DNA from 3 places in the Pseudoduganella sp. GW821-FHT05F09 genome. Region 2 is predicted to be linked to each of the others. Evidence: predicted binding sites of a transcription regulator. Region 2 holds the regulator's gene; each other region holds the start of a gene.
What was found. Region 2 encodes sigma-54, which starts transcription at its own class of promoters, with help from an activator protein. Its sites were predicted from a motif close to TGGCANGNAANCTGCTTT; they were not measured.
Positions count from the first base shown of each region.

Region 1: the regulator sigma-54 is predicted to act here: its motif matches at 1,827-1,844, upstream of AC07S4_RS23030 (PEP-CTERM sorting domain-containing protein).
Region 3: the regulator sigma-54 is predicted to act here: its motif matches at 2,294-2,311, upstream of AC07S4_RS29470 (TldD/PmbA family protein).

Region 1 covers NZ_JBWKSD010000007.1:291,132-295,221, reverse strand. The annotation lists gene AC07S4_RS23040 (hypothetical protein) at 1-972, shown strand, start outside; gene AC07S4_RS23035 (DUF4197 domain-containing protein) at 1,058-1,756, shown strand; gene AC07S4_RS23030 (PEP-CTERM sorting domain-containing protein) at 1,881-2,528, shown strand; gene AC07S4_RS23025 (LysR family transcriptional regulator) at 2,525-3,436, opposite strand; gene AC07S4_RS23020 (SDR family NAD(P)-dependent oxidoreductase) at 3,548-4,090, shown strand, end outside.
Region 2 covers NZ_JBWKSD010000007.1:90,498-94,587, forward strand. The annotation lists gene lptB (LPS export ABC transporter ATP-binding protein) at 1-579, shown strand, start outside; gene AC07S4_RS22165 (RNA polymerase factor sigma-54) at 595-2,079, shown strand; gene hpf (ribosome hibernation-promoting factor, HPF/YfiA family) at 2,149-2,505, shown strand; gene AC07S4_RS22175 (enoyl-CoA hydratase/isomerase family protein) at 2,601-3,680, shown strand; gene rapZ (RNase adapter RapZ) at 3,705-4,090, opposite strand, start outside.
Region 3 covers NZ_JBWKSD010000014.1:39,589-43,678, reverse strand. The annotation lists gene aqpZ (aquaporin Z) at 1-352, opposite strand, end outside; gene AC07S4_RS29480 (substrate-binding periplasmic protein) at 554-1,240, shown strand; gene AC07S4_RS29475 (class I SAM-dependent methyltransferase) at 1,241-2,062, opposite strand; gene AC07S4_RS29470 (TldD/PmbA family protein) at 2,350-3,987, shown strand; gene AC07S4_RS29465 (TldD/PmbA family protein) at 4,003-4,090, shown strand, end outside.

The sequences.
Region 1 (4,090 bases), 200 kb from region 2:
CGCCAGCGCCACTACTGGCTGCTGCTGTCCTTCCTGCTGGGGACCATCCCGCCCATCCTGGTGTGGGTGCCGGCGCTGGACGGCGGCTACCAGGGCATGCGCTGGACCGTGATGGCCATGTTCGCCGGCCAGCTGCTGATGTATATCGGCCTGGCTTATTCGGTGCTCAAGCACCGCGTGTTCCACTTTGAATTCGCCATCAGCCGCATGCTGATCTTCAGCGTGGTCAGCGTGCTGCTGCTGTGCGTGTTCGGCGTGGTGGAGCGGCTCTCGTCGTCGCTGCTGCACGGCGGCGGCCATGCGGACGCGCCCGCCATCACGCTGGTGCTGGACGGCCTGATCGCGCTGGCCGTCTACCTGGCCTTCCACCATATGCACGGCCGGGTGGAGCGCTGGGTCGAGCGCGTCTTCTTCCACCAGTGGCACGAGAATGAACACAGGCTGCAGCACTATGTGAAACAGGCGGCCCATATCACCACCGTGGAGGCCCTGCTCGACTCCTGCCGCCAGGCCATGGACCGCTTCACCAGCCAGGCCGGCTGCGCCATCTATCTGCGCCAGGCGGACGGCCGCTATGAACCGGCCACCGCCGGCACCCTGGCCGGCGCGCCGGACAGCATGAACGCCGACGATCCGCTGGCCGTGGCGCTGCGCGCCGAAATGGCGCCGCAGCCGGGCAGCGGCGGCCAGCTGGCGCTGCCCATGAGCCATCGCGGCACGCTGTACGGCTTTGCGCTGCTGGGCCCCAAGCCCAACGGCGAGAGCTACCGTCCGGACGAGTGCGCCGCCCTGGACTTCGCGGTGCGCCAAATCGGCCTGGACCTGCACGCTCTGCGGGTGGAGCTGCTCGAGCGCGAAGTGCAGAAGCTCACCGAGCATACCGAGCAGCAGGGCAAGGAACTGCGCCTGATGGCCGGCCGCCGCCAGGCGCCGCGCCACCTGAGCAGCGTGCAGGGCGGCGCGCAGGCCTGATGGAGGACGGCGCGCGGGGTGCATGCTGGCACGCGCGGCGCGCATGGCGTACCATGCGGTACTGCCTTTACCTTGCGAGTCCGCCATGTTGCCATCCTTCCGCATGCCATCCCGTTTGGCTTCCCGCGTGCTGCCGCTGCTGCTGGCCGCCTCCAGCGCCTGGGCCGTTACCCTGGCCGACCTGTCCAGCACGGACGTCAACGGCGCCCTGAAGGCGGCGCTGGAACGCGGCTCGAACGCGGCGGTGAGCAAGCTGGGCACGGAGAACGGCTTCCTCAACAACGAGAAGGTGAAGATCCCGCTGCCCAAGGTGCTGGAGCAGGCGCGGCCCATCCTGAAAATGACGGGCCACGCGCAGCAGCTCGACGACCTGGTGGTGTCCATGAACCATGCCGCCGAGGCCGCCGTGCCGCTGGCCAAGCCGCTGCTGGTGGACGCGGTGAAGAACATGACGCTGACCGACGCGAAAAACATCCTGAGCGGCGGCGACACCTCGGTCACCCAGTTCTTCCGCGAAAAGACCTCGGCCCAGCTGGGTGTGAAGTTCCTGCCCATCGTGAAGAAGGTGACGGACAAGTCCAATCTCTCGGCCAAGTACAACGGCGCCATGGCCAAGGTGTCGAAAATGGGCTTGGCGCAGGCCGGCACGGTGGAGGACTACGTGACCGAACGCGCGCTGGACGGCCTGTTCACCATGATAGGCGAGGAAGAAAAAGCCATCCGCAACGACCCCATCGGCACCGGCAGCAAGCTGATCGGCAAAGTATTCGGTGCGCTGAAGTAGTGTCGGAAAACTTTACAGTACGGGCCGCGCGGCGCGGCGGCTCACTGGATTTGCCTGCGGTTAACAAAACAGGCATGAAACCTGCTTAACATTTATTAACTACAAATGTTTCCCGGGATCCAGCATGAAACGCCTGTTCCTCGCGGCGCTGCTCGCCGCCTGCTCCGCCCTGTCGCACGCCGACGTCATCTTCGACAACGGCCTGGGCGCGGACGACGCCCGCAGCGGCTACTTCTCCACCGCGCTGCAGCAGAGCCGCGTACTGGACGATTTCAGCCTGGCCGGCACACGCACCATCACCAGCGTGTTCTTCCAGATGGGATTGACGGAAGACCCCTTCGCGGGCGCGTTCACCTTCACCATCTACCAGGACCCGGGCAACAGCGGCATAGGCGCCGCCATCTACGAGCTCACGCTCAACCCCGGCGACTACACGGCGGTGCCGAACGCCATCATCAGCTATCCCTACACCACCTTCTACGACGTGAACTTCAATGTCGGCGCGCTGACTCTGGACGCAGGAAGCTACCTGCTGAGCTTCTACGGCCTGGATCTCGAATTCCGCACCGCCAACACCGGCGACCCGGCCGGCAGTTTCCTGCAGCTCGATGAAAGCAGCGGCGACCTGTTCCTGCGCGAAGGCGGCACGCCCTTCCGTCTCGACGGCAGCACGCCGGCGGCCGGCGTCCCCGAGCCGTCCAGCCTGCTGCTCTCGGGCATCGCGCTGGCGGCGCTGGCCTTCCACCGCCGGCGCCACCGGCCCCGGCCTTAAACCACCGTCCGGGCCAGCACCGGGCTGACGCGCTCAAGCAAAAAGTCGATGAACACGCGCACGCGCGCCGGCATGTAGCGCTGGTGGTGGAAGATGGCCGTGATGTCCTCCGTGTCGCCCGGGTTGTAGCCGGCCAGCAGTTCCACCAGCCGGCCCGCCCGCAGGTCGGCGGCCACATGGAACATGGCCAGGCGGCTCACGCCCAGGCCGTCCAGCGTGAGCTGGCGCATGGTTTCGCCGTTGTTGGTGAGGATGCCGCCCTGCACCGGCATATGCACCGTCTGCCCGCCGATGCGGAACGGCCATTCGTCCAACGAGCGGCGGAAATTGAAATTGAAGCAGCGGTGCTGCGCCAGCGCGGCCGGCTCCTGCGGCACGCCCCATTGTTCCAGGTAGCGCGGCGCGGCCACCACCGCGCGCCGGCTGCGGCCCAGCGCGCGGGCGCGGAAGCTGGCGTCGGACAAGGGCCCCATGCGGATGGCCACGTCCACCGCTTCGCGCTGCAGATCCGCCAGCGCATCGCTCAGCGACAGGTCCAGCGTAATGCCGGGGTAGCGCTGCGTGAATTCCGGCAGCAGCGGCAGGATCAGATGCGTGCCGAACGGCAGCGACACATTGACCCGCAGCACGCCGCCAGGCGCCACCGCGTCGCCGGCCAGGCCCTGCTCGGCTTCGTCGATATCGGCCAGGATGCGCGCGCAGCTGTCGTAATAGCGGCGCCCTTCCGGCGTGACCGCCAGATGCCGCGTGGAGCGCTGGAACAGCAGCACGCCGAGCCGCTCCTCCAGCCGCGTGACGAGCTTGCTCACGGCCGACGCGCTCAGCTGCAGCAACTTGCCCGCCGCCGAGAAGCTGCCGGTTTCCACCACCTTGCAAAAGACCAGCATTTCGCCGCTGCGGCTGTCCATGCCTGCACCTCATCTGTGAATTTTATTCCAAAATCATATTCCATTACGTTGGATTATCAAAGCAATCGCCAGCGGCCATACTGCCTCCATCAACCCAAACGAGGAGTAGTCATGGATTTGAATTTGCAAGGTAAAACCGCGCTGGTCAGCGCATCGACCGCCGGCATCGGCTACGCCATCGCCAGCCAGTTGCTGGAGGACGGCGCCACCGTCATCGTCAACGGCCGCAGCGCGGCGACAGTCGACAGTGCAGTAGCTGCGCTGAACGCGCGCTTCGGCGCCGGCCGCGCGCTGCCGCTGGTGGCGGACATGAGCGTGGCCGGCAGCGAACAGGCCGCCGCCAGCGCCTACCCGCAGGTGGATATACTGGTCAACAATATGGGCAGCTACGCGCTGAGCGATTTCTTCAGCACCAGCGATGAAGCATGGCAGGCCATGTTCCAGACCAATGTGTGGAGCGGCGTGCGCCTGGCGCGCACCTATCTGAAGAGGATGCTGGAGCGCGGCCACGGGCGCGTGATTTTCATCTCCAGCGAAGTGGCGCTCACGCCCATGGCCGCCATGGCGCACTACAGCGCCAGCAAGGCCACCCAGCTGTCGATCTCGCGCAGCCTGGCCGAGCTGACCAAGGGCAGCGCCGTCACCGTCAACGCG
Region 2 (4,090 bases):
CCGTCCGACGCGGGCAGCATCGACATCGCCGGCGTGGACGTGTCGAGCATGCCCATCCACCAGCGCGCCACGCTGGGCCTGTCCTACCTGCCGCAGGAGGCTTCGGTGTTCCGCAAGCTGACGGTGGAGGAGAACATCCGCGCCGTGCTGGAGATCCAGAAGGTCAACGGCAAGGCGCTGAGCAAGCAGGAGATCAACGAGCGCCTGGACCGCCTGCTGGCCGACCTGCAGATCGAGAAGCTGCGCGAGAACGCGGCGCTGTCGCTGTCGGGCGGCGAGCGCCGCCGGGTGGAGATTGCGCGCGCGCTGGCCACCAACCCGCGCTTCGTGCTGCTCGACGAGCCGTTCGCCGGCGTCGATCCGATCGCCGTGATCGAGATCCAGCGCATCGTGCGCTTCCTCAAGGAGCGCGGCATCGGCGTGCTGATCACCGACCACAACGTGCGCGAGACGCTGGGCATTTGCGACCGCGCCTACATCATCAACCAGGGCAGCGTGCTGGCGTCCGGCCGTCCGGACGACATCATCGCCGACGAATCGGTGCGGCGCGTCTACCTCGGCGAACACTTCCGCATGTAATTCCTGACCCAGCCCATGAAACAGTCACTGCAACTCCGCACCTCTCAGCACCTGGCGCTGACGCCGCAACTGCAGCAGTCGATCCGATTGCTGCAGCTGTCCACGCTGGAGCTGCACCAGGAACTGGAACAGCTGCTGGGCGAAAATCCGCTGCTGGAGCGCCTGGATGATCCGCTGGACCGCTCGCTGCGCCTGCTCGGCGACGGCGCCATCAACCAGACCCAGTCCGACGGCGCCGACGCGTCGCCCGCCGACGTGGGCGCGCCGGCGCAGGACAGCGCGCCGGCCGGCGAGGGCGATCCCTTCGACGGCGCCGGCGGCGACAGCGCCAGCGGCGCCGAGGCCGACACCGACTGGAGCGACGCCGGCCGCAGCAAGGCGCCGGACGACGAGGACTCGCGCCCGCAGCTCGAAGCGAGCCACTGCACCCTGCGCGAGCACCTGATGGAGCAGATGCGCGTGACCGTGCAGCAGCCGCGCGACCGCGTGCTGATGGAGCTCATCATCGACGCGCTGGACGAGAACGGCTATCTGGAAGAGCCGCTGGAAGAGATCCATGCACGCCTGCCGGAAGAGGCGGACGTGGAGCTGGAAGAGCTGCAAACGGCGCTGACCCTGCTGCAAAGTTTCGACCCCATCGGCGTGGGCGCGCGCAGCGCCTCCGAGTGCCTGGCGCTGCAGATCAAGCGCATGCCCGGCGTGCCGCTGGTCACGCGCCGCATGGCCATCTGCATCGTGGAAAAACACCTGGCCTGGTTCGCGCAGCGCGAATTCAACAAGCTGAAAAAAGCCCTCGATTGCGACGACGAGGACCTGCGCGAAGCGCAGGCGGTGATACGCCAGTGCAATCCGCACCCGGGCGCCGAGTTCGCTTCCGACGTGTCCGACTACGTGGTGCCGGATGTGATCGTGAAGAAGGCGCGCAATGGCTGGCAGGTCTCCTTGAACAACGACGTGATGCCGCGCCTGCGCGTAAACGCGCTGTACGCCAACATGCTCAAGCAGGGCAAGGGCGAGTCGGCCATGGGCGCGCAGCTGCAGGAAGCCAAGTGGCTGATCAAGAATATGCGCCAGCGTTTCGACACGATTTTGCGCGTGGCGCAGGCGATAGTAGAAAGGCAAAAGAACTTTTTCAGCCATGGCGCGGTTGCCATGAGACCCCTTGTGTTGCGTGAAATTGCTGATACACTGGGACTACACGAGAGCACTATTTCTCGGGTAACAACTCAGAAATACATGCTGACTCCGCATGGGATGTTTGAGTTGAAATATTTCTTTGGCAGCCACGTCGCCACCGAAGCAGGAGGAGAAGCATCCTCGACGGCGATACGGGCGCTGATAGTGCAACTGACAGGAGCTGAAGACCCGAAAAATCCTTTATCCGACAGTAAGATTGCGGACATGCTGGGAGAACAGGGCATGGTAATTGCGCGACGGACTGTTGCCAAATATCGCGAAGCCTTGAAAATCCCTCCGGTAAGTCTGCGTAAAGCTTTGTAGTTTTACTTGGGTTCCCCTGCGCTCAAATAACATTCGATAGCGCATGAGCCCTTATCTTTAGGAGTGTGTATGAATCTCACCATCAGTGGACATCATCTCGAAGTGACCCCCGCCATCCGTGAATACGTGCAGAACAAGCTGGAACGGGTAAAGCGCCATTTCGATCAAGTTATTGATATTGCTGTCATCCTGACTGTAGATAACCTCACCGAGAAAGACAAAAGGCAAAAAGCCGAGATCAACCTGCGCATGTCCGGCAAGACTGTGTACGTGGAAAGCCTGTCGCAAGACCTGTATGCTGCCATCGATACGCTGATCGACAAACTGGACCGCCAAGTCATGAAGTACAAGGCCAAAGTGCAGGAGCATGGCCACGACGCCATCAAGCATCTCCCGGACACGTACGAGCCTGCCGCCACCGCATAAGACGGTCACCGGCACTCCCAACAAAGGGCGCATCTGGCGCCCTTTTTTGCGCCCGCGCTAAAATGGCTGTCTAACAATTATTGAGACAATCAGCCATGAGCGAGCACGTCATCACCCAGGTTGCCAACGCCGCCGGCATCATCACCCTCGACCGCCCCAAGGCGCTCAACTCCCTGTCCCTGTCCATGGTGCGCGCGCTGACCGCCGCGCTGCTGGCCTGGCGCGGCGATGCCGCCGTGGCCGCCGTCGTGATCCGCAGCAGCAGCGCGAAGGCCTTTTGCGCCGGCGGCGACATCCGCTTCTTCCATGAAGTGGGCAACGCCACGCCGCAGGGCGGCAGCGCGCTGCTGGAGGACTTCTTCACCGAGGAATACGCCCTCAACCACCTGATCCACTATTACCCTAAACCGTATATCGCATTAATGGACGGCGTGGTGATGGGCGGCGGCATGGGCATCTCGCAGGGCGGCCCCGGCTGCGGCGTGCGCATCGTGACCGACCGCACCAAGATGGCCATGCCGGAAGTGAACATCGGCCTGTTCCCGGACGTGGGCGGCAGCCATTTCCTGTCGCACGCGCCGGGCAGCCTGGGGCGCTACCTGGGCCTGACCGGGCTGACCGTGGGCGCGGCCGACGCGCTGTACGTGGGCCTGGCGGACTACTACGTGCCGGAGGCCCGCTGGAGCGCGCTGGGCGAGCTGCTGCAGGCCACGCCGGGCGCAGGGCTGCGCGATGCGGTCGCGGCCTTTGCGGGCGGCGTGGGCAGTGCTGGCGCTGGCGTGCTGGAAACCGAACGCGCCGCCATCGAGCGTCACTTCGCGGCGGACAGCGTGGCGGCCATCATGGCCTCGCTGGCGGGCGACGAGGGCGCGTTCGCGCAGAAGGCGCTGAAAGCCATGCAAAGCCGCTCGCCGCTGATGATGTGCGTGACGCTGGAGCTGTTGAAGCGCGGCGCGCGGATGGACGTGGCGGACTGCCTGCGCATGGAGCGCAACCTGGTGCGCCGCAATTTCGAACATGGAGAAGTGCTGGAAGGCGTGCGCGCGCTGGTGATCGACAAGGACAACGCGCCGAAATGGTCGCCCGCCACGCTGGAGGAGGTGACGCCGGAGATGGTGGAGGCCTTTTTCGCGCCGCCGTGGCCAGCGCACGCCCATCCTTTGCGCCACCTGTGACGGCGGGTTACGCGCCCTGATCCATCACGACTGCTCGCGGTGCCGCAACACCACACGTTCCGTCGGATGGAAATGCCGCGCGAGCCGCTCGGCCATATACACCGAGCGGTGCTGCCCGCCCGTGCAGCCCACCGCCACCGTCAGATAGCTGCGGTTATCGGTCTTGAACGACGGCAGCCACTTGCTGACGAAGTCGCGGATATCCTTGAACATTTCCTCCGCGCTGGGCTGCGCGTCCAGGAAGGCGATCACCGGCGCGTCGCGGCCCGTCATCGGGCGCAGCGCCAGGTCGTAATAAGGATTCGGAATCGCCCGCACATCGAACACGAAGTCCGCGTCCAGCGGCACGCCCACCTTGAAAGCAAAGGACTCGAAGAACAGCGTCAGCGGCGCGTTCTCGCTTTGCACCA
Region 3 (4,090 bases), on a different contig from region 2:
CGTTCGAGGCCATGCCGCCGGCCAGGCTGAAGCCGGCCTTGCCGCTGGCGATCAGGTACAGCACGCCGCCGGCGGCGATGCCGCCCAGAACCTGCGCCACGATGTAGGGCAGCAGCTTGTTGGCGGGGAAGCGGCCGCCGGCCCACAGGCCGATCGATACCGCCGGGTTCAGATGGCAGCCGGACACGTGGCCGATGGCGTAGGCCATCGTGAGCACCGTCAGGCCGAAGGCCAGCGACACGCCCAGCAGGCCGATGCCGACGCCCGGAAACGCCGCCGCCAGCACCGCGCTGCCGCAGCCTCCCAGCACCAACCAGAAGGTGCCTACAAATTCCGCGCCATATGCTTTCATGGATACTCCCTTTTTTGCTTATTAAAAGCGCAATGTAAACCGCTGTGGCGAAAATGTCCATTGTTTGGCGGTACACTGGCCCGTATCCCTGCCGCCGTGCGAGAATCGGTGCGGGAGGAGGGTGTGATGAGGCGGATCTTGGCGGCAGTAGTATGCGTGTGCGCGGCGGCGGCAGCTGCGGCGGCCCCGCATGCCGGAAGCATGCAGATCCTGACGGCCGACATTCCGCCCATGGCCTTTATGAAGGACGGCCGCGTCACCGGCTACTGCGTGGACATCGTGCGCGAAATCCAGCGCCGCATCGGCAACCGCACCGAGATAGAACTGCAGCCGTGGGCGCGCGCCTACCGTTCCGCGCTGGAAGGCGAGAACGTGCTGCTGGTCTGCCCCAAGCGCACGCCTGAGCGCGAAGCCAGGTTCAAATGGGTGGGGCCGCTGTTCACTTCGCAGACCAATTTCTATGCGCGCCCCGCCGACCGCGTGCGCATCCATTCGCTGGAGGACGCGAAGAAGCTGAGCGGCGTGCTGGCGCCGCGCGATTTCTATTCCTATCAATACCTGAGCGATGCCGGCTTCAAGAACCTGGAGCCGACCAACAACACGCTGACCATGCTGCGCATGCTGCTGGGCGGGCGGCGCCCCGTGATGGTGCTGGACCACCGGCAGCTGCAGCCCTTGCTGGAGGAGGCCGGCGCGCAGCCGGAACAGGTGGAGATGGTGTACACCGCCTTCACCATAGGCAGCTACCTGAGCTTCCCCAAGCAGGCACCGGCGGAGCAGGTGGCGCAATGGCAGCGCGCGCTCGACAAAATGAAACAGGACGGCGCTTTCGCGCGCATCTACCGGCAGTGGTACCAGGAGGCGCCACCGCCGGATGTGATGAAGTGATTACGGCTTGACGAACTTGAGCGTCATGCGGTCGCTCTCGCCGATGGCCTGGTACTTGGCGCGGTCCTTGTCCTTGTTGGTGTAGGTCGGCGGCAGCGCCCACACGCCGCCTTCATGGTCGGCCTTGTCCTTGGGGTTGGCGTTGATTTCCGACTTCGCGGCCAGCTTGAAGCCCGCGTTCTCGGCCAGCTTGATCACATACGCTTCATGCACATAGCCCGAGCTGGCCTTGGCGTCCTGCGCCACGCCTGCCGGCAGGCGGTGCTCCACCACGCCGAACACGCCGCCCGGTTTCAGGCTGTCGTACACGCTGCTGAACAGCGCCTTCAGGCTGGCGTCGCCGTTGCCTATCCAGTTGTGGATGTTGCGGAAGGTGAGCACCATGTCCACGCTGCCTTTGGGCGCGTAGCTGAAGACATTGTTGTTCGGCTCGAAAGCGCCCAGCACCACTTTGTCATACGAGGCCGGCACGGCGTTCAGCTTGTCCTGGAAGCGCACAGCGGCTTTGCGCACGTTCTCGTTGGCCGACGTGGGCGTATTGCCGGCGGCGATCAGCTTGCCGTCCTTGCGCAGATAGGGGCCGAGGATCTCGGTGTACCAGCCGCCGCCCGGCGCCAGTTCCACCACCGTCATGTTGGGCTTGATGCCGAAGAAGGTCAGCGTTTCGTAGGGATGGCGGGCGCCGTCGCGCTCCGCGTTGGCGGGCGTGCGCGCAGGGTTGGCGATGGCCGCCTTCAGGGCGTCGTCCGCCAGGGCCGGGGCGGCCAGGCCGCAGGCGAGCACGGCGCCCAGCACCAGCTGTCCAAAATTGAGTTGTTTCATGCATGTCTCCAGGTTGTTGACGACGCGTGGCGGTCGACTGCGCCGATCATCGGGGAACTCGCCAGCCGGGTCAAGCGGATTCGCGCGTGTCCGGCGCCGCGCCGGGTGGACTGTTCGCGGACAGTTCGCGGACACTGCCCGGACACTGTGGCGGACACTCCGGACACACGCTACTTGCCGTTCGCAAGCCTGGCTCGGGCAATGTGACGCGGCCGCGCGCAACATTTGCAATGGCATAAAACTTGCGTACAGATGTGCTTTCCGGCGAAGGTTCTTTTGGAGAGATTATGGAACGACGTGCATTCCTCAATATCAGTGGTTTGGCCCTGGGCACCATGCTGCTGCCCGCATATGGCAGGGCGATCGCAGCCGAAGAGCTGCTCAAGCCGGCGGACACCGCCTTCAAGAAAATGCTGGCCGATACCGCCATGACGGCGGCCACCCAGGCCGGCGCCAGCTACTGCGACGTGCGCGTGGGCCGCTACCTGAACCAGTTCCTCACCACGCGCGACCTGAACGTGGAGAACATCACCAACACCGAATCGGCCGGCGTCGGCGTGCGCGTCATCGCGCACGGCGCCTACGGCTTTGCCGCCACCAGCGACGTGTCGCCGGACGGCGTGGCCGCCGCCGCGCGCCAGGCCGTGGCCATTGCCAAGGCCAACTCCCGCCTGCAAAGCGCGCCGCTGCAGCTGGCGCCGGTGGTGGGCGCGGGCGCCGTGTCCTGGGCCACGCCCTACAAGAAGGACTGGCGCGCCGTACCGATCAAGGAAAAGGCCGAGCTGCTCATCGCCGGCAACAAGGCCGGCCTGGACGCGGGCGCCAGCTTCATGCAGTCGCTGCTGTTCCAGGTGAACCAGCAGAAGTACTTCGCCTCCACCGACGGCTCCTATATCGACCAGGACGTGCATCGCCTGTGGGTGCCGTTCTTCGCCACCGCCGTGGACAAGAGCACCGGCAAATTCCGCTCGCGTTCCGGCCTGTCGTCCCCGGTCGGCATGGGCTACGAATACCTGGACGCGCGCAAGGAAGACAAGTTCCAGGCCGCCGGCGGCGTGACCACGCTGTACCGCAATTCCTACGACCTGATCGAAGACGCGCGCAACGCCGGCAAGCAGGCCCGCGCCAAGCTCACCGCCAAGTCGGCCGAGCCGGGCAAGTACGACCTGGTGCTCAGCCCCGAACACCTGTGGCTCACCATCCATGAATCCGTGGGCCACCCGACGGAACTGGACCGCGTGCTGGGCTACGAGGCCAACTACGCCGGCACCAGCTTCGCCACGCTGGACAAGTGGCAGTCGAAGAAATTCAAGTACGGCTCCGACCTGGTCAACATCGTCGCCGACAAGACCACCCCGGGCTCGCTCGGCGCGGTGGCCTACGACGACGAAGGCGTCAAGTGCAAGCGCTGGGACATCATCAAGAACGGCGTGCTGGTGAACTACCAGGCCACGCGCGACCAGGCCCACATCATCGGCGAAAAAGAATCGCACGGCTGCTCGTATGCGGACAGCTGGAGCAGCGTGCAGTTCCAGCGCATGCCCAACGTGTCCCTGCAGGCGGGCAAGAAGCAGCTCACGCCGGACGAGATGGTGAAGGACGTGAAGAAGGGCATCTACATCGTCGGCGACGGCTCCTTCTCGATCGACCAGCAGCGCTACAACTTCCAGTTCGGCGGCCAGCTGTTCTACGAAATCAAGGACGGCAAGATCACCCAGCCGCTGGAGGACGTGGCCTACCAGTCCAACACCCAGGAGTTCTGGAACGCGTGCTCGGCCCTGTGCGATGAGCGCGACTGGCGCATGGGCGGCTCCTTCTTCGACGGCAAGGGCCAGCCATCGCAGGTGTCCATCGTGTCGCACGGCGCCAGCACCACGCGCTTCAACGGCATCAACGTGATCAACACCGCCCGCAAGATCGGTTAAGGACAGGAAGACGACATGAAGATTTTGAGTCAGGAAGAAACCAAACGCATTTGCGACAAAGTGCTGTCCCTGTCCCGGGGCGATGAATGCGAAGTGAAGGTCA